DNA from 3 places in the Sphaerisporangium sp. NPDC088356 genome. Region 1 is predicted to be linked to each of the others. Evidence: riboswitches for the same ligand, from Rfam matches in the RefSeq annotation. Region 1 holds a riboswitch; each other region holds the start of a gene.
What was found. Region 1 has a riboswitch for cobalamin ahead of cobN (cobaltochelatase subunit CobN). Riboswitches for the same ligand answer to the same signal wherever they lie in the genome.
Positions count from the first base shown of each region.

Region 2: it holds a riboswitch for cobalamin, as region 1 does, so the genes downstream of both, AB0O34_RS21570 (ABC transporter substrate-binding protein) here and cobN (cobaltochelatase subunit CobN) in region 1, are expected to answer to the same signal.
Region 3: it holds a riboswitch for cobalamin, as region 1 does, so the genes downstream of both, AB0O34_RS25140 (ribonucleoside-diphosphate reductase subunit alpha) here and cobN (cobaltochelatase subunit CobN) in region 1, are expected to answer to the same signal.

Region 1 covers NZ_JBFBIK010000001.1:56,739-63,196, reverse strand. The annotation lists gene AB0O34_RS00305 (precorrin-2 C(20)-methyltransferase) at 1-742, shown strand, start outside; gene AB0O34_RS00300 (cobalt-precorrin-6A reductase) at 804-1,550, opposite strand; gene AB0O34_RS00295 (cobalt-precorrin-5B (C(1))-methyltransferase) at 1,664-2,764, shown strand; gene cobG (precorrin-3B synthase) at 2,853-4,238, opposite strand; cobalamin riboswitch at 4,257-4,454, shown strand; gene cobN (cobaltochelatase subunit CobN) at 4,488-6,458, shown strand, end outside.
Region 2 covers NZ_JBFBIK010000058.1:12,867-19,324, reverse strand. The annotation lists gene AB0O34_RS21570 (ABC transporter substrate-binding protein) at 1-834, opposite strand, end outside; adenosylcobalamin (AdoCbl) riboswitch at 879-1,019, opposite strand; gene AB0O34_RS21565 (Gfo/Idh/MocA family oxidoreductase) at 1,089-1,931, opposite strand; gene AB0O34_RS21560 (cytochrome P450) at 2,015-3,229, opposite strand; gene AB0O34_RS21555 (phosphotriesterase-related protein) at 3,232-4,245, opposite strand; gene AB0O34_RS21550 (phytanoyl-CoA dioxygenase family protein) at 4,238-4,993, opposite strand; gene AB0O34_RS21545 (cytochrome P450) at 5,405-6,458, shown strand, end outside.
Region 3 covers NZ_JBFBIK010000078.1:12,395-18,852, reverse strand. The annotation lists gene AB0O34_RS25140 (ribonucleoside-diphosphate reductase subunit alpha) at 1-1,272, opposite strand, end outside; cobalamin riboswitch at 1,386-1,586, opposite strand; gene AB0O34_RS25135 (tripartite tricarboxylate transporter substrate-binding protein) at 1,699-2,661, opposite strand; gene AB0O34_RS25130 (SNF2-related protein) at 2,796-5,171, shown strand; gene AB0O34_RS25125 (hypothetical protein) at 5,616-5,897, opposite strand; gene AB0O34_RS25120 (hypothetical protein) at 5,914-6,198, opposite strand; gene AB0O34_RS25115 (hypothetical protein) at 6,285-6,458, opposite strand, start outside.

The DNA.
Region 1 (6,458 bases):
TGGGGAGGTCGTGGTGGTGGGGCTCGGCCCGGCGGGCCGTCCCTGGCTGACCCCGCAGGCGCAGGACGCCCTGGCGACCGCCGATGAGCTCGTCGGCTACGGCCCCTACCTCGACCGGGTGGCACCCAACCCGCGCCAGCGCCGGCACCCGACGGACAACCGCGTCGAGGCCGAGCGGGCGGCGCACGCGCTTGAGCTGGCGAAGGCCGGCTCACGTGTCGCGGTGGTCTCCTCGGGCGACCCCGGGGTGTTCGCGATGGCCAGCGCCGTGCTGGAGGTGGCGTGCGAGCCGAGGTTCGCCGGGGTGCCGGTGCGCGTGGTGCCGGGCCTGACGGCCGCGCATGCGGTCGCCGCGCGAGCCGGTGCGCCGCTCGGCCACGATTACTGCGTCATCTCCCTGTCCGACCAGCTCAAGCCGTGGGACGTCATCGCCGGGCGCATCACCGCCGCGGCCCGTGCCGACCTGGTGCTGGCGATCTACAACCCGGCGTCGCGGAGCCGTACCTGGCAGGTGGCCACGGCGCGGGACCTCCTGCTGGAGCACCGCGCCCCGGACACGCCCGTGGTCATCGGGCGGGACGTCGGCCGGCCGGAGGAGAGCCTGCGCGTCACCACCCTCGCCAAGCTGGATCCGGCCGACGTCGACATGCGCTGCCTGCTGGTGATCGGCTCCTCGACCACCCGCGCGGTGGACCGCGACGGCCACACCGTCGTCTTCACCCCACGCCGCTACCCAGCCTGAACCTCCCCGACGCACCCCATCTCGCGGGGTGACAAGGGTCCGGTGTGGCCTGCCTTGCGGCTCAGCGTGTCGCGAGGGCTTGGAGCCAGGCGAGGGCCTCTTCCGGGGTCTCGACCGTGGGCGCCTCGGGGAGCGGTGGGCGTCGTACCACGACGACCGGTACGCCGAGCTCGCGCGCGGCCGCCAGTTTGGCCATGGTCATCGTTCCGCCGCTGTCCTTGGTGACCAGCACGTCGACGCGATGATGACGCATCAGCACGCGCTCGCCGTCCAGCGTGTACGGACCCCGGTCGCGCAGAAGGTGGCGATGGCGCGGAAGCGGCGGATCGGGTGGGTCGACAGTACGGATCAGGAACCACAGGTCGTCAAGACCGGAGAAGGCGGACAGCCCCTGGCGCCCGGTGGTGAGGAAGACCCGCCGTCCGAGCCCTGGGAGGGAGGCGGCGGCTTCCGGCAGGGATGACGTCCAGTGCCAGTCGTCTCCGGGCTCCTGCCGCCAGCCGGGGCGCCGCAGTACGAGCAGGGGGACCTCCGCCGCCGCGGTGGCTCGTACGGCCGAGGCGGTGATCCGCTCGGCGAACGGGTGGGTGGCGTCGACGACGGCCTGGATGCCTTGCTCGCGCAGCCAGCCCGCCAGGCGTTCTGGCCCGCCGAACCCGCCGACGCGCACCTCGCCCTCGGGAAGGCGGGGATCGGTCACCCGGCCCGCCAGCGAGGAGATCACCCGTACCTCAGCACGGCGTACCAGCGCCGCGGCCAGCGCCCGCGCCTCCCCGGTCCCCCCGAGAACGAGGACGCCTGCCTTCACCGGCTACTCCTGCCGTACACCAAGAAGTGCGCCCTCATCGAGGGCATCCTTCCGGATACTAGGACGTCTGCGGGGCCGCGTCCCAAGGGGCGGGCGTAGTACATCCTTGACGCATGAGCACTGCCCTGCGACATGGTTGGACCACCGGTGCTTGCGCCACGGCGGCCACCACGGCCGCGTATACGGCGTTGCTCACCGGGGCGTTCCCCGACCCCGTGGAGATCCTGCTGCCACGCGGGCAGCGCCCGGCGTTCGCACTCGCCACGGAGGAGCTCAGCCGACCCCTGACCATGGAGGGGGACCCCTCTGCCATGGCGCGGGCCGGAGTGGTCAAGGACGCGGGGGACGATCCGGACGTCACCCACGGTGCGCTGATCTTCTCGACCGTACGGCACGGAGCGCCCGGAACCGGTGTCGTGTTCCGTGCGGGGCCAGGGGTGGGCACGGTGACCAAGCCCGGGTTGCCGCTGGAGGTGGGGGAGCCGGCGATCAATCCGGTGCCCAGGCAGATGATGCGCGAGCACGTCGAACGGGTCGCCGCCCGGTACGGAGGCAGTGGCGACGTCGTCGTGGAGATCTCCGTCGACAACGGCGAGGAGCTCGCCGGCCGTACGTGGAATCCCCGCCTGGGCATCCTCGGCGGCCTGTCCATTCTCGGCACCACAGGTGTGGTGGTCCCCTACTCGTGCTCGGCCTGGATCGACAGCATCCGGCGCGGGATCGACGTCGCGCGCGCGGCCGGGCACACGCACGTCGCCGCGTGCACCGGCAGCACGTCCGAGAAGGTCGCCGCCGAGCTGTACGGGCTTCCCGACGACGCGCTCCTGGACATGGGCGACTTCGCCGGGGCCGTGCTGAAGTACCTGCGAAGGCATCCGGTCCCGCGGCTGACGGTCGCGGGGGGCATCGGCAAGCTGTCCAAGCTCGCCGACGGCCATCTCGACCTGCACTCGGGCCGCTCGCAGGTCAGCACGGAGGCGCTCGCCACGCTGGTCCGGGAGGCGGGCGGCAGCGGTGAACTGGCCGACCGGGTGCTGCGCGCGAACACCGCGTTGCAGGCGCTGCAGCTCTGTCAGCGGGAGAGCCTGCCGCTCGGTGACCTGGTGGCCGAGCGGGCCAGGGTCGCGGCGGCCGGAGTGCTGCGGGGCGCTGCCGTAGAGGTCGACGTCGTGGTCATCGACCGCGCGGGCACCATCGTCGGCCGCGCCGGCTGATACCCCCCAGACCCCCATCACACCCGGGCCGATCTGGACCCCCACCGCTCATCCGATCGGTATGTCGGCCCTGACGGGCGAACCCGGTTCAACCGGTCGTTCTCGCCGTGGCGACCGAGGTGGCCGTTTCCTCGATGTCCTTGTGGTGCAGGCTCCGGCCGTCCGCGTCGACGCGGTAGCCGTCGCCGGTGGCCACCACGAGTACGGCCCGTCCGGCGGGCCGTCCGCACCGGCGCTCGCAGCCGGCCCAGTGCACGGGTAGTACCCCGGCCCTCGGCGCGTCGATCAGCGGAAGGGCGGCGCGAGCCGTCGAGCGGGTGGCGTCCGCCTGGACATCGGCCAGTGACTTCGCGCAGCCGGGTCGCCCGGTGCAGGCGGTGACCCCGGTCCACGCGGAGGCCGGATCGGTGACCAGGCCGGTGGCCGCGAGTCCGGACAGCCATGACCCCGCGTCGGCTTCGCTGATGCCGGGGACGACGGCGGCACGCCACGGGGTCAGCCGGATCTCGCCACCTCCCGCCTCCGCCGCCGTGGCGAGGGCGTACGCCTGGGCGGTCGTCAACCGGCCGAGCGGTGGCATGACGACCAGCGCGGTCCGCTTCCCTGGGCGGGATATGCGACCAAGCGGCGGTGGTATCGACATCTCCGAGAAGTCCGGCACGGGGGCGACGTGGCCGAACGATTCAGTTCCATCAGAGCCTTCTACGTGGCCGGGCCGTGTGACGTCGTCGAAGGTGCTGAGGCGGGCGGCGATTCTCGTGGGGCCGTCGTCGAGTTCGGCCACGCGCCAGGCCGTCGAGTTCTGGGCGGCCCGTTCGGCGAGGAAGGCCTCGGCCGCCGCCGTCATGGCGGGTACGGCTCGCGTCAGGGCGACGCGTCGTCCGTGGTCCTCACCGGCCAGGAGCAGCGCCCCCTCGACCGCCTCGCCCCCGGCCGGCGCGGGGATGGGGATGAAGGCGATGTCGGGCACGAGGGCGAGCAGGTCGCCCCTGCCGTCGTCGAGGGCGAACAGGAACCGGCCGGGCAGTTCCGCGAGGGCCGGGCGAGCGCACAGCGCGTCGTCCAGCTCACGTACGAGCGGTGCCACCTCGATCAGGCCGAGACCGTCGAGCCCGGCCATCGGGGAGGCCAGGATGTTCCTCACGCGTTCATGGGTGGCGGAGGGAAGCAGCCCGGCGCCGGCCATCCTTCCGGCGAACACGGTCTCTCCCTGGGCGTCCAGCCCTCGCACCTGCACGTTGGCGCGGGACGTCAGCTCGATCACCCCGGAGCCGAGGCAGGTGGCGGTGGCACCCAGCTCGCGCAGCTGGGCGGTGGTGAGGATGCCCCCGGGCACCCGGATGCGGGCGACGGCGCCGTCCGCGGCCGGATGCGTCTGCAACGCACCGGGACAGGCATCCAGCCGCGCCCTGCCCGGAGCTCCCTGGACAGGTGTCCGGGGGGCGATTCCCGGTGAAAAGTCGGCAACAGCCACGTTGAGGATGTTAACCCGACTTGTCGCAATAAGTCGGGCTCCGTGATCTGATGGGGGAGCGACGGCACAAGGAGGAAGCCGGTGTGAATCCGGCGCGGTCCCGCCACTGTCACCGGGGAGCGAACCCCATCCAAGGCCACGGCCCGGCAACGGGCGGGAAGGCCGGGGTGAGCGTCGATCCGGAAGCCAGGAGACTCCAGGCCGTATGGACCCACGACCCGGGGCGCGGACCCCGAGTGAGGATGTGCCGTGCGCCATCTCCCCGTACTTCTGCTGTCGACCTCCGACACCGACCTGCTGAGCGCACGCGCGAGCGGCGCCCCGTACCGCCTGGGCAATCCCGCGCGGCTCACCGCCGAAGACCTCACCCCACTGCTGGACGGCGTGGAGCTGGTCGTCGTCCGCCTGCTCGGCGGGCGGCGGGTGTGGGAGGAGGGGCTGGACCACCTGCTGGCGGGACCGCGCCCTGTCATCGTGCTCGGAGGTGAGCAGGCTCCCGACGCCGAGCTGATGGAGCTGTCCACCGTGCCCGGTGGGGTGTGCGCGGAGGCGCACGCCTACCTCGCGCACGGCGGCCCGGCCAACCTGGCCGAGCTGCACAGATTCGTGTCCGACACGGTGCTGCTCACCGGGTACGGCTTCGCCGCCCCCGAGCCCACGCCCAGCTGGGGCGTCCTGGACCGGACCACGGGCGCCGGGTCAGGTGGCCCCGGTAGCGGCAGGGACGGCGAGTCCCCAGGGGGCTTCGGAGGCCTGCCTGAAGATGATGGGCGGCCGGTGGTGGGGGTTCTGTACTACCGGGCTCACCATGTGGCGGGGAACACGGGGTTCGTCGAGGCGCTGTGCGCCGCGATCGAGAACGCCGGGGGACGGGCGCTGCCCGTTTACTGCGCGTCGTTGCGCACCGCCGAGCCCGCCCTGATGGAGGTGCTCGGCCGGGTGGACGCGCTGGTCGTCACCGTGCTGGCGGCGGGCGGCACCCGTCCCGCCACCGCCTCGGCGGGCGGCGACGACGAGGCCTGGGACGTGGGCGCGCTCGCCCGGCTCGACGTCCCGATCCTGCAGGGCCTGTGCCTGACGGGGGACCGGGAGACCTGGGCGGCCGGTGACGACGGGCTGTCCCCGCTGGACGCCGCCTCCCAGGTGGCCATCCCGGAGTTCGACGGGCGGATCATCACCGTGCCGTTCTCCTTCAAGGAGGTCGACGAGGAGGGCCTGACCGTCTACGTGGCGGACCCCGAGCGCGCCGCCCGGGTCGCCGGCATCGCCCTGCGGCACGCCACCCTGCGGCACGTGCCACCGGCGGACAGGCGGATCGCGGTGATGCTGTCGGCCTACCCGACCAAGCACGCGCGGATCGGCAACGCGGTGGGCCTGGACACGCCCGCCAGCGTGGTGCGCCTGCTGGCGGCCATGCGCGCGAGCGGGTACGACATCGGGCCGCAGGGCGACGGCGGCCTGCCGGGAGTGGACGCCCAGGACGGTGACGCGCTCATCCACGCGCTCATCGCCGCGGGCGGCCAGGACCAGGACTGGCTCACCGAGGAGCAGCTCTCGGGCAACCCCGTGCGCATCTCCGCCGCGCGTTACCAGGCCTGGTACGCCACGCTCCCCGAAGACCTCCGCGCCAGGATGGAGCGCCACTGGGGGCCGCCGCCCGGTGAGCTGTTCGTCGACCGTTCGAGCGACCCCGGCGGGGAGATCGTCCTGGCGGCCCTGCGCGCCGGCAACGTTGTGGTGATGGTGCAGCCGCCGCGCGGGTTCGGCGAGAATCCCATCGCGATCTACCACGATCCCGACCTGCCGCCCAGCCACCACTACCTGGCCGCCTACCGCTGGCTCCAGGACGGGTTCGGCGCGCACGCCGTGGTGCACGTCGGCAAGCACGGCAACCTGGAGTGGCTGCCCGGCAAGTCCGCCGGGATGTCGGCCTCCTGCGGGCCGGACGCCGCGCTCGGCGACCTGCCGCTGATCTACCCCTTCCTGGTCAACGACCCCGGCGAGGGCACCCAGGCCAAGCGCCGCGCCCACGCCACCCTGGTCGACCACCTGGTGCCGCCCATGGCCCGCGCCGACACCTACGGCGACATGGCGCGGCTGGAGCAGCTCCTCGACGAGCACGCCTCCATCGCGGCGATGGACCCCGCCAAGCTCCCCGCGATCCGCGCCCAGATCTGGACCCTCATCCAGGCCGCCCGGCTCGACCACGATCTCGGACTG
Region 2 (6,458 bases), on a different contig from region 1:
CGCCGACAGGCCTCCCCATCCGGGCCGCTTGGCCAGGGTCTCCTTGGACTGGCCGCAGCACTTGGTGTCGGCCAGGAAGATCAGGTCCGGGTCGGCCTTCGCGACGAACTCGCTGGAGAGCTTGGGGTATCCCCCGGCGGCGTCCGGCGCCTTGTCGGCGATGTTGGTCAGCCCGAACAGCCCGTAGATCTGGCCGATGAACGTGCTGGAGGTGACCGAGTACGGCGTGTTGTCCAGCTCGTGGAAGAACGTGAGCTTCTTGTCCTTGGGCGCCGAGGCGACGAGCTCGTCGATCTGCCGCTTCATGCCCGCGGCGATCTCGTCCGCCTTGGCCTTGTTGCCGGTGGCGGCGCCGAGGTCGGCGATCTCGTCGTAGGCCTCCTCCAGCTTGGTGGCGGCGGGTTCGAGCAGGACCGGGATGCCGACCTTGGTCAGCGCGGCCACGATGCCGCCCGTGTCGTTGGCGAGCACGACCAGGTCGGGCTTCTTGGCGATGATCGCCTCGGCGTTGGGCTTGAAGCCGGACAGGTCCGACTTCGGGGCCTCGGCGGGGTAGGTCGACTGGTCGTCGACGGCGATGACCTGCGGCCCGGCGCCGATCGCGAACAGGCTCTCGGTGGAGCTCGGCGAGAGCGAGACGATCTGGGCGGGCTTCTCGCCGATGGTGACGGGGCCGTTGCCCGCCTGGACGGTGACGGGGAAACCGGCGGCCTGCGAGGCGGTGGGAGCGGGGGTGGCGGAGGCGGTGCCTGCGGTGTCGGTGGACTGGCCGCATCCGGCCAGTGTCAGCGCACCCAGCAACGCGCCCGCCAAGGCCGTGCGTACGGGCCTCACGAGAGTTCCTCCTGTTGCCGGGAAATCGAGGGACCCGCGTGGTGACGGATCACCCTTTTCCACGAGGGTTGACGACGTCGGCGCGGCATGCAGGCGACCTGGCTCGACCCGAGGGGATCTCACAGTTGCGGGACAGCGCCGGACTCACACCGGACTTCGCTGCACGCTGCGCGTCAGACGAACGGTATCAACCAACTCCGTGACGGGATACGACGGGTCCAAAGCCGCATCGTTCCGGAACTCTGGCAAGGGGGTCAGGCGAGCTGCGCCTCGGCCGCGCTGATCAGGTCCTGGAGGCGGAGGCCGTGGCGGGCGTCGAGGGGGTGGCCCCCGCCCCGGCGCACGGTATGGGCGAACTCGGCGACCATGTCGGGGAAGACGTCGTAGCCGAGGTCGCCGCCGTCGAGGGTCTCGCTGCCGTGGCGGCCGTAGACGGCCAGGTGCGAGGTGCCGTGCTCGACCTGGGCGGCCATGGACAGCGACGCCTCGCTGACCGCGCCGCTCTGGTGCTCCAGCAGCAGCCCGGTCCACCCGAGCGGGTGGCCGTGTGCGCGGATGCCGACGACCGGCCCGAGGGCGGCGTCGAGCATGTCGATCATGTGCGGCCCCACGTCGAGGATCGCTCCGCGCTCCTGTCGCCACGGGGAGTCGATGGTGTGCAGCGCCCCGGAGATGTTGCGGGCGTACCCGCCGAACGGCTCGATGGCGCGGACCCGTTCGAGGAACGCCTTGGTCGCGGCCGAGTAGCGGAAGGTGAGCACCATCTGGGACGCCACCCCGGCCTCGCCCACGGCGTCGGCGAGCCGCTTGGCGCCGTCGAGGTCGGCCGCGAGCGGCTTCTCCAGCAGCAGCGCCTTGCCCGCCCTGGCCGCCCGCACGGCCAGCTCGGCCTGCACGCCCGGTGGCACGCAGAAGGCGACGGCCTCGCAGACCTCGAAGAGCTCCTCGACCCGCTCGTAGACCGGGGCTCCCAGCCTGGCGGCGGCCCTCGGCCTGCGCGCCCACACTCCGGCGAGCCGCGTGTGCGGCCCCGCCGCGAGCGCGGGGGCGTGCACGGCCTCCGCCCAGGGCCCGGCTCCGATCAGACCTACCGCCACTGGCTCCACAGCGCTCAGCTCCCCGACGTACCGGAATATTTCGTGGCGAGATTAGCCCACCCGGTACGTCCCGTGCGGGGTGATCACCATTCGACGAGCAGCGACGGCAGGCCACGCCCGACGATGGACTTGCGGTACGCGATCGGCCTGCCGGGCACCAGCCGCAGGTCGGGCAGACGGCGGCCCAGCACCTCCAGGGCCGTACGGAGCTGGAGGCGGGCCAGCGCGGCGCCGACACAGAAGTGGATGCCATATCCGAACGTCATGTGCGCGTCGGCGTTCGCGCGCCCGAGGTCGAACGTCTCGGGCGAGGGGAAGACGGTCTCGTCGTGCGCGGCCGAGTCGGTGGACAGCAGCACGAGCGAGCCCTTCGGGATCGTCACGCCGTGCAGCTCGATGTCGGCCAGGGCGTACCGGAAGGAGCCGAGGCTTGCGCCGTCGATGCGCATGCACTCCTCGACCGCGTTCTGGACCAGCTCGGGGGCGAGCGGCCAGGCGTTCTCGCGCAGCAGCCTCAGCACGCTGTTGCCGAGCTGGTTGGGCACGGTGTCGTTGCCGCCGAGCAGGATCGTGGAGATCAGCTCGACGACCTCCCGGTGGGACAGCTCGCTTCCGATGAGCCCGGTCATCAGGGAGGTGAAGTCGTCACGCGGCTCGGCGGCACGGGAGGCCACCAGCTTGTCGACGTAGTCCAGGTATTCGAGGAAGCTCCGCGCGAGCACGAGCTGCCGGTCGGGCGGCTGCGGCGACAGGAACAGCATGAACCAGTCCTTGACGTGCTCCTTGACGAACTCCTCGTCCTCCTCGGGCACGCCGATGAACCGGGCGCTGAGCTTGGCCGAGGGCACGTGCCCGAGCTCCGCGACGAAGTCGCCTCCTTTCTGCGGCACCACCCGGTCGAGGATGTCCTCGTTGAGCCGCCGGAACCGCTCCTCCATCGCGGTGACCGCGCGCGGGGTGAAGGCCCGCGACACCGAGCGGCGCAGCCTGGTGTGCGTGGGCGGGTCGACGTTGGCCACGAAGCTGGACAGGAAGGACCCGTGGTCGCCGAGCACCTTCCTGGTCTCGTCGGCCAGGCTCCGCGAGATCGTGAGCGATCCTTCGGAGGAGAACCGTCTCGCGTCCCCGTACGCCGCGCGGACGTCCTCGTGGCGGGTGAGGACGTACGCGTCCAGGTGCTCGCTGTGGAACACCGGCCGCTCGTGCCTGAGCCTGCGCAGGAAGTCGTACGGCGAGGCGACGTGCCAGTCGGAGGTGACGTCGAAGTCGGTGGCGGTGGCCGGTGAGGTGTTCTGCATGATCACGACCTGGGGGTGAGGATCCTGCGGGGGTTCTCGACGAGCATCTGGTGGATCTGGTCATCGGTCACGCCGCGCTCGCGCAGCTCGGGAAGGACGTCGCGGGAGATGTGCAGCAGGTGGTAGTTCGGGTGGCGCTCCCGTACGACCTCCGGGTCGAACCGGTCGTTGAAGCAGTAGGAGTCGTGCGAGAGCACCATGCGGCCGGCGTGGCCGCGCGCGCACATCTCGGCCACGATGGCGACCCGGTCCTCGAACGAGCTGATCGTCTCGATGCCGAACCGGTCCATGCCGAGGTAGGAGCCCGCCGCGACCAGCTCTTCGAGGTAGGCGGGGTCGGTGGAGTCGCCGGCGTGTCCGATGACGACCCGCGACAGGTCCACGCCCTCGGAGGCCAGGAGCCGCTGCTGCTCCAGCCCGCCCCGCGACGCGCTGTGGGAGTGGGTGGTGATCGGCGCCCCGGTCTCCAGGTGCGCCCGCGCGACGGCCCGGAAGACCCGCTCGCAGCCCGGCGTCATGCCCTGGTGGTCGGAGGCGCACTTGAGGATCGCGGCCTTCACCCCGGTGCGGCCGACGCCCTCGGTGATGTCCCTGACGAAGAACTCCGCGAGCCGGTCGGGGCCGCCGAACAGGCTGCCGGGGCCCCGGTTGCCGAAGTACGGCGGCAGGGCGTCGTAGGTGTAGAGCCCGGTGGCGACGACGATGTTGACCTCGGTCAGCTCGGCGACCCGCTGGACGGCCGGCACGTACCGGCCGAGGCCGACCACCGTGAGGTCCACGATGGTGTCGACTCCCTCGGCCTTGAGGTCGTCGAGCTTGGCGGCCGCCTCACGGGCCCTGGCCTCCAGGTCCCAGCCTTCGGGGATGTCCGGCCAGTTCCACAGGATTTCCGGGCTGAGCCCGAAGATGTGCTCGTGCATGAGGGTGGCGCCGAGGCCCGCCACCGGCCCCCTGACCGTGTTGACCAGCACCGTGTTGACCAGCACCGTGTTGACGGCCCCGTCCCGGTCAGGCATGGGAGACGACCGGGAACCTCGGGTGGTCGAAGGGCGCGTTCACCTGGAGGCCGAGGCCGTCGGTCTGCTTGTACGGCGTGCCGGTGTAGAGGGCGTCGGCGTCGAAGTAGGTGACCGTGAAGGACAGGCGGGGGGTGTCCCCGCGGTTGGCCCCGGCTCCGTGCACGGTCAGCGCGTGGTGGACGGTCGCGTCGCCGGCCCGCAGGTCCAGGGGAGGCGAGAGCTCCAGCTCCTTGAGCCACGGGTGCTGGGTGAGCTGGTCGTCGCCGTCGCGGGTGAAGCTCCGGCCGAGCACGCCGTGCCGGTGCGAGCCGTTGTAGAACCGCAGGCTGCCCATGCCGGCGGGGACGTCGGCGAGCGCCAGCCAGACGGTCAGCATCGCCGAGCGGTCCATCGGCATCCAAGGGAAGTCCTGGTGGAACTCGGTGGCGCCGTGCCCGTCGTCGCCCGGTTCCTTGATCAGCAGGTTCGTCACCTGGACGCGCACGCCCCTGACGCCGTGCAGCAGCCGGGTGGCGCACCGGCCCATCGCGGCGTCGAAGGCCAGGTCGTGGAAGGCCTCGTCGGACTCGGCGATGTCCCTGGACTGGCCGAACGCCTGGTCGACCAGGGTAGCGCGCTCGCGCGACCGGGTCCGCAGGTAACCGAGTGCCCGATCGCGAAGCCCGTCCACCCGGCCGGGGCCGACGAGCCGCGGCAGCAGTACCCAGCCGTTCTCCTTGAAGAATTCGACCTCATGATCGGTCACTTCGCGGACCGGAGCATTGGTGGCCATGCCCCAGTTTCGAACCAACCGCACCCCTAAAGCAAGCGCTTGGTAAGCAGCTTGTCGTCACAACGGGCCGAAACTTATGGTGATCCAGAACACTTATACGTTCGGCTGGGCACCGCACGGCGGGAACGTCGGCCTTGATCGGCGACGCGGCGCCGTGTCCCAAATCGATCACTCAGCGCGATCACGTCGTTTCACTGACCGAAAATCTTGCTCGTCGTCAGATGATCGTGATAGATCATTGACCACGTGGCATTTGCCACGAGAGTAGCCGCTTGTCTTGTTTGCGGCTCTTGTGACACGCGGTGTTCCGAGGTGGGCCCCCGGCGCTGGGGCGTCCCGTCACGCTGCGTGATTCCGGGTCGCTCAAGGTTGGAGATCGTGGAGATGCCGGTCGATATCGATGCCGCGCGGGCCCGGCAGACCAGCCGGGGACCCCTCTCCCGGGTGATGCCGAGGATCGCGCGAGATCCCGTCAACGGCCTCGCGGAGATCGGGATGCGGGCCGGCGGAGAGGTCGTACGGCTGAAGCTGGGCCTGTTCCGGCCGTATCTGGTGACCCACCCGGACCATGTGCAGCACGTCCTTCGCGGCAACTGGACCAACTACACCCGCCAGGGCATGTTCTGGAAGCCGTTGAACCGCCTGCTCGGAGCCGGGATCCTCAGCGACGGCCCCGCCTGGGAGTCCAGCAGGAAGATCCTCCAGTCGCTGTTCACGGCCAAGTACATCGCCTCCCTCGCCGGCGTGGTCGCGAGGACGGTCGACCAGCGGATCGCCGAGCTGGAGGAGCACGCCCGGTCGGGACGCCCGGTCGACGCCGCGCACGAGATGGCCGCCGTGGTCAACCAGAGCACCGTCAGGGTGCTGTTCGGGGACAGGATCTCCCGGCGGGACAGCGAGCGGCTGATGTCCGCCTACCACGCGGCCGACGCGGCGGTCACGTTCCGGCTGCTCATGCCGTTCATGCCGTACGCGTTCCGCGTGCCGGGCGACCGGGCCTTCATGGACGCCGTCGGCACCGTCGACGACGTGGTGTTCCCGGTGATCCGGGCGGCCAGGGAGCGGCCGGAGGCCGACGACGGCCTCGACGTCGTCTCCGCGCTGTGCCGGGCGCGCGGCGCCGACGGCCGGCCACGCGACGACAGGCAGATCCGCGACGACCTGGTCAGCGTCTACGCGGCGGCGTCGGAGACCACGGCGACCACCCTGACGTGGCTGTGGCCGGAGCTGGACGCCCACCCGGAGGTGGCCGCGAAGCTGTACGCCGAGATCGAGCGCGTGGTGGGCACGGGCCCCGTCCTGCCGTCGCACGTGCCCGAGCTGCGCTACACCAAGATGGTCCTCCAGGAAGTCATGCGCCTGCACCCGGCGGGCTGGCTGTTCCCCCGGATGGCCGTGGAGGACGAAACCGTCGGCGGCGTGCGCGTCAGGGCCGGCT
Region 3 (6,458 bases), on a different contig from region 1:
CGCCACCGTGGAGCGGAGCCGCGCCCAGTCGAGGTCGCCGTCCACGAGGTGCGCGGCGAGGTTGACCGAGCCGAGGTTGCACACGGCGGTCTCGGCGTCGCTGGTCACCTCCAGGATCTCGGTGCAGAGGTTGGACAGGTGGATGACGTTCTCCGGCCTGGCCGTCTGGTTGGAGGCGCGGTTGGCGGCGTCCTTGAACGTCATCCAGCCGTTCCCCGTCTGCGCGAGGGTGCGCATCATGCGGCCGTACAGGGTCCTCGCCGGCAACTGGCGGACGTACCGCCCGGCGGCCTCGGCCTCCCGGTACCTGGCGTCGAACTCCTCGCCCCACAGGTCCACCAGCTCGGGGACGTCCTTGGGGTCGAACAGCGACCACACGCCGTCGTCCTCGACCCGGCGCATGAACTCGTCGGGGATCCAGTTCGCCAGGTTGAGGTTGTGGGCGCGGCGGGCGTCCTCGCCGGTGTTGTCGCGCAGCTCCAGGAACTCCTCGACGTCGGCGTGCCACGGTTCGAGGTAGACGCAGGCCGCGCCCTTGCGCCGCCCGCCCTGGTTCACGGCCGCGACGCTGGAGTCGAGCGTGCGCAGCCACGGCACGATGCCGTTGGACAGGCCGTTGGTCCCCCTGATCAGCGAGCCGCGTGACCGCACCCGGGTCCAGGAGACCCCGATGCCTCCGGCGTACTTCGACAGCCTGGCGATCTGCCCGTACCGCTCGTAGATGGCCTCCAGCTCGTCGCGGGGCGAGTCGAGCAGGAAGCACGACGACAGCTGCGGGCGCCGCGACCCGGAGTTGAACAGCGTCGGTGAGCTGGGCAGGTACGACAGCGTCGAGATCAGCCGGTAGAGCTCGGCGACCTCGGCCACCGTGTCCGCGAGCCCGCAGGCCACGCGCAGGAAGAAGTGCTGCGGCGCTTCGAGCACGCCCCGGGTGACGGGGTGGCGCAGCAGGTAGCGGTCGTAGACCGTGCGCAGCCCGAAGTACTCGAACCGGGCATCTCCCTCGGGGTCGACCAGGTCGTCCAGCAGGGCCGCGTTGGCCCGCACGAACTCGGCCAGCCCGTCCTGGATCAGCCCCGCGTGGTGCGTGGCGGCGATCGACTCCGAGAACGTCCGTACCCCGTGCGCCGCCGCCTCCTCCGCGATGTCCTCGGCCAGCAGCCCGGCGGCGACCCGGGAGTTGGCGGGGTCGGTGACGACCCGGGCGGCGGCCTCCTCGATGGCCAGGCGCCTCTCCCCGGCCTGGTACGGCAATTCGCGTGTCAGGGTCACGTGCTCTCCTCGTAGCGCTCGGTAGCCCGTGAAGAGGGCACGCGTCGGAGCACGACCGGCGGGCCTTGCCGAGCGGGCACGCCGGATACCCCGTCCGCTGCCCTCCCTCGAGGCCTGGACGACATGTCACCGGCAGGTCTTCGGACTCGCGGGCGTCTTCTCACGCCTAGTGGCCGTCGCTTCCCAGGCCGCGTGCGGCCCAGTGCTGATGTGACGGCGGTCGTTCCCGCTCACCGCTGCGGGGCAGCCCCGGAATCACACCGGGTTCCCTCTTACCTCGCCCCGACGAGCGAACCAGCAACGATCAGGATCCTACATGTAGTGGACGCTGCCGCAACAACCCCTACAGGTTGTGTCAGGGGCCATCATGTGGAACCCCTTGAGCCCCTACCACACGCGCGGGGCGAGCTCGCCGGGGCCTGGTTATCACACGCGCAGGCCGAGGTCGCCGAGCGCGCGGCTCAGCCGGGCGGACTCCACGCGCAGCCACTGCCGGAATTCCTCGCCCTCCAGGTACAACGGGGTCCAGCCGTTCCGCGCGCACAGTTCCCTCCAGCGCGCCGAGTCCGCGACGTCGTGGCACAGGCGGATGAGGGCGGCCCGGTCGTCGTCGGCCAGGTCGCCCACGCCGAGGAGGCCGCGCCAGTTGGCGCAGGACAGGTGCACGTCGCACTCCAGCAGCGTCGGGGCGTCGAATCCCTGGATGCGGTCGGGCGAGGAGACCGCGAGCACGTGGAGCTCTCCGGCCCGTACGCGCTCCCGCACCCCGGCCTGACTGCCGAGCGCGGCGGCCACCTGGCCGCCCGTGAGCGCGGTGACCGCCTCGGCGCTGGTCGGGTAGGCCACATACCGCAGCAGGCGTGCGTCCAGGCCGAGGCTCTGGGCGAGCATGCCGAACAGCACGTGGTCCATCCCGCCCTCGGCCCTGCCCGCCACCGCCAGCCTGGCCGGGTCGCGCCGCATGGCGTCGGCGAACGCGCCGAACGACCCGAGGCGCGAGGACACCGGGACGACCAGCACCTCCCACTCACCGCAGAGCCTGGCCAGCGGCGTGGTGCTCGCGAAGGCGCCCGCGGGCCGGACGGTGCGCACGGTGCCGACCAGCCCGGGCTCGGCCATGAGGATCTCGTCGGCGCCGCGCGCGCGGGCGAACTCCGTCAGCGCGACGTGCGGCGGGCGGTTGACCACCCGCACCTGGCCGGCCAGGGCGGCCCGCTCGGCCGCGCCCGCGAGGGTCCGCGCGACCCGGTCCGACTCGCCGCCGTACGGCCCTGGGACGACCATCGAGAGCCACGTCGAGGAGAGCGTGCGCGAACCGGTGGTGCTCCCGCATCCGGCGGCCAGCGCGACGAGCCCGGCGCCGAGCGCGAGCACCTCCCGACGACGCATGACTCATGCCCTTTCCCCCGATATATGACTAAATGCCCAGTTCAAGGCATTTCCACACGAGGTGCGTCGGGCGGTGCGCCCGGTCGTGTAATCATGTGACCCGGACGGCGGTGGCGGAGGGCGAGGATTTGGACGTGGGCGAGCAGGAGGGGACGGCACCCACGGGCAAGGAGGTCAGGGCTCTCCTGCGGGAGTCCGAACGCCTTCTCGCCGCGGCGCGCACACTGCTCGCCGACCACGCGCGCGTCCGCGCCGACGTACAGCGGGCGCTGTCGTCGCTGCGGGCCGGCCTCGCGCGAGACGAGCTGGGCTCCATCCCCGTGGCCCGGCTGAAGGACGTCACCGACGGGCGGCTGCGCCTCGGGGCCCTCGAACAGGCCGGTTACACGACGGTCCAGAGCGTCCTGGACGCCACGCCGTACGCGCTGCAACTGGTTCCCGGGATCGGCGCCCGCACCGCGGCCCAGGTGCGCGCCGCCGCCGGGCAGATCGCCCGCGCGGCCGAGGAGACCGTCGCGATCCGCGTCGACGTCGAGAGGCAGGACCCCGGCACCACGGCCCTGCTCGTCGCGCTGAACCGCCTGGTGACCGCCGGCCCCGACCTCCCGCGTGCCCGCGACGCCGCCACGGGGACCGTCGAGAGGCTGACGCCGCTGATGCCCGCCGCCCGGCCCGCGCAGGGCTGGCTGCGGATGGCGCTCACCGGCCGGCAGGGCCGTGAACAGGCGCGGGACGCCGTCGCGCGGATCGGCGCCCTGCTCGCGCAGGCCGGCTCCGAGGGCACGCGACTGCTGCTCGCCCAAGCCGCCGTCGACCTGCTCCGCCCGCCCGTGAGCGCCGTCGAGGCGTGGATCGACTTCGAGATCCGCGCCCCCGAGTACTACAACCTGCTCGCCGAGATCGCGGCGCTCGAACCCGACCGTGTCGCGTCCGAGGGCTTCCTGCCGAACGAGGTGTCCGCGCGGGTCAACGCGCAGGCGCTCGACGACACCCACCGCAGGGTCTCGCTGCGCGGCTACCAGGCGTTCGGCGCGCGCTTCGCCCTCGCCCAGCGGCGGGTGATCCTCGGCGACGAGATGGGCCTGGGGAAGACCATCCAGGCCATCGCCGCGCTCGCCCACCTGAAGGCGGAGGGCCGTACGCACTTCCTGGTCGCCTGCCCGGCCAGCGTGCTGATCAACTGGACCCGCGAGATCGAGAGCCGCAGCACCCTCACGGCCTACAGGGTCCACGGCCCCGAGCGTGCCGCCGCGCTCTCGGAGTGGACCCGGCGCGGCGACGTGGCCGTGACCACGATCGACGGGCTGCACCGGCTGGAGGTCCCCGGCGACGTGGCGCTCGGGATGCTCGTCGTCGACGAGGCGCACTACGTGAAGAACCCCGCCGCCCGCCGGTCCCAGGCCGTCGCCGGGTGGTGTGAGCGTACCGATCGGGTGCTCTTTCTCACCGGCACCCCGATGGAGAACCGCGTCGAGGAGTTCCGCAGCCTGGTCGGGCACCTGCGGCCCGAACTGGTCCCCGAAATCCGCGGAAGCGACGCGGCGGCCGGCCCGCAGGCGTTCCGCAGGGCCGTCGCCCCCGTCTACCTGCGCCGCAACCAGCAGGACGTACTCACAGAGCTGCCCGACCTGGTCCACGTGGACGAGTGGGAGGAGCTCAGCACGGCCGACACCGACGCCTACCGTAAGGCCGTGGCCGCGGGGAACTTCATGGCCATGCGCCGCGCCGCCTACGCCGACCCCGAGAAGTCGGCCAAGCTCGAACGCCTGCGCGAGATCGTCGGCGAGGCCGAGGGCAACGGCCTGAAGGTCGTGGTCTTCTCCTACTTCCGCGACGTACTGGCCGCCGTACACGACACCCTGACCGGCACGACCGCCCCTGACAGCCAGGCTGTCACGACCCACCGCACCGGCGACGCCACGAACACCCGCGCCGCGAACACCCGTACTCAAGGTGGCGTGAACAGCCGTGCTGACGACGCCGTGAACACCCGTGCTCGCGGTGGCATGAACAGCCGTGCTGACCGTGCCGTGAACGGCCGTGTCCATGGGCCCATCTCCGGAAGCCTCACGGCCACCCGCCGCCAGGAGATGGTCGACGAGTTCACCTCCGCCGAGGGGCACGCGGTGCTGCTCAGCCAGATCCAGGCCGGCGGCGTCGGCCTCAACCTGCAGGCCGCGTCGATCGTGATCATCTGCGAGCCGCAGGTCAAACCGACCATGGAGAGCCAGGCCGTCGCCCGGGCCCACCGCATGGGTCAGGTACGCAAGGTCCAGGTGCACCGCCTCCTGGCGGCCGACAGCGTCGACGAGCGCATGCTGGAGATCCTGCGCACCAAGAGCGGGCTCTTCGACGCCTACGCCCGGCGCAGCGACCTCGCCGAGTCGACCCCCGACGCGGTCGACGTCTCCGAGCAGTCACTGGCCCGCGAGATCGTCGAAGCCGAACAACAACGCCTATCCCTGCTCCCTGACAGCTCCTCACCCCCTCCCGCTCGCGATGGCTTCTGAGGCCCGGCCGGGCGCGGATCCCCCGTTCGGGGGACGCGGTTCCCGTCCCGGGGGAAGGTGCCGGTTCGGCCACGGCGCGACCGTGGGATGTGCGGATCTCTGTCTGAGGCGTGGTGAGCGTTCGCGCCACGGGAGATCACGCCGCCGCCGGCCTTGATCGTCGGCTGGAGGGATGAGACGTACGGCGACCGCTCAGCAGCAAGCGCCTATGGGACCCGGGTTGTGCATGCCATCGGCCAGCTGGACGCCGTGGGAGTCCCGGTCCGGCACAGCGTTCCCTATCCCGGTCAGCATCCCTGTGCACAGCAATATGGTCAGCAGGGCATGGGGTAAGCGATTGCGCATCGTGTCTCCTGAGATGTGTTGATTCCCTGTGATCGACTCGCTGTTGAGGACAAAAGTTCGCGGACATCCGGTGACGTAGGCAAGGCGACTCGCCAGGTCTCAGCTGAGGTGGCGGCAGATCTCGGCCTGCTCTTCGAGGGCACGCCGCTCGTCATGACGGTCTCCGCTCTCCCTGGCCGCCTCCAGGGCATCCCGGATGCGCGCCGACGCCTCGTCCAGCTCCCCCAGCAACCGGGCCGACCGGGCGAGCGCGACGAGCGCCTCGGAAAGCTCGGTGCCCTGCGCGCCGCCGAACCACGCCAGCGACCGTTCGAGGTGAGTGCGGGCAGCCGGGATGTCCCCGTGGGCGAGGTACGTCTCGCCCAGACGCCTGAGCACCATCGCCTGGTGTAACAGGTCACCGGTCTCGCGCGCCTGTGGCGTGAACGCGATGGGGGTACAGCAGGCGCAGGGCCGCGGAGGTGGTGGCGATATAGAGACCCAGCACGCGACGGAGCGCGGCGACCCGGCGTTCCTCAGGGTCGGTGTCCTCCGCCCGTCCCTTCGCGTACAGCCTGATCAGGTCGTGCATGGTGTAGCGGTCCGGGGTCAGGCTGTCCACCAGGCGCACGTCGAACAGTCTCTCGATCGCCTGCTGGTCGCGCAGCCACGGGCGCAGCCTGGTGATCACCTCGGCGTGCATCCCGAGACCGAGCCGCGGTAGCCGACCCCCACCGTCTCGATCGGCGCGGACGCCGGGTCACCGGGCGACATGAGCCGGCGCAACGCTCACACGTACGTCTTGAGGTTGCCCCGAGCGGAGGGCGGTGGCGCGTCGTCCCACAGGTAGTCCACGAGCCGGCCGGCCGGGATCACCCTGTTGGCGGCCGAGAGCAGGGCGGCGAGAACCTGGTGGTGCTTGGCGCGCACGACGTGGATCTCTTCGCCCTTGGCGTCGCGGAT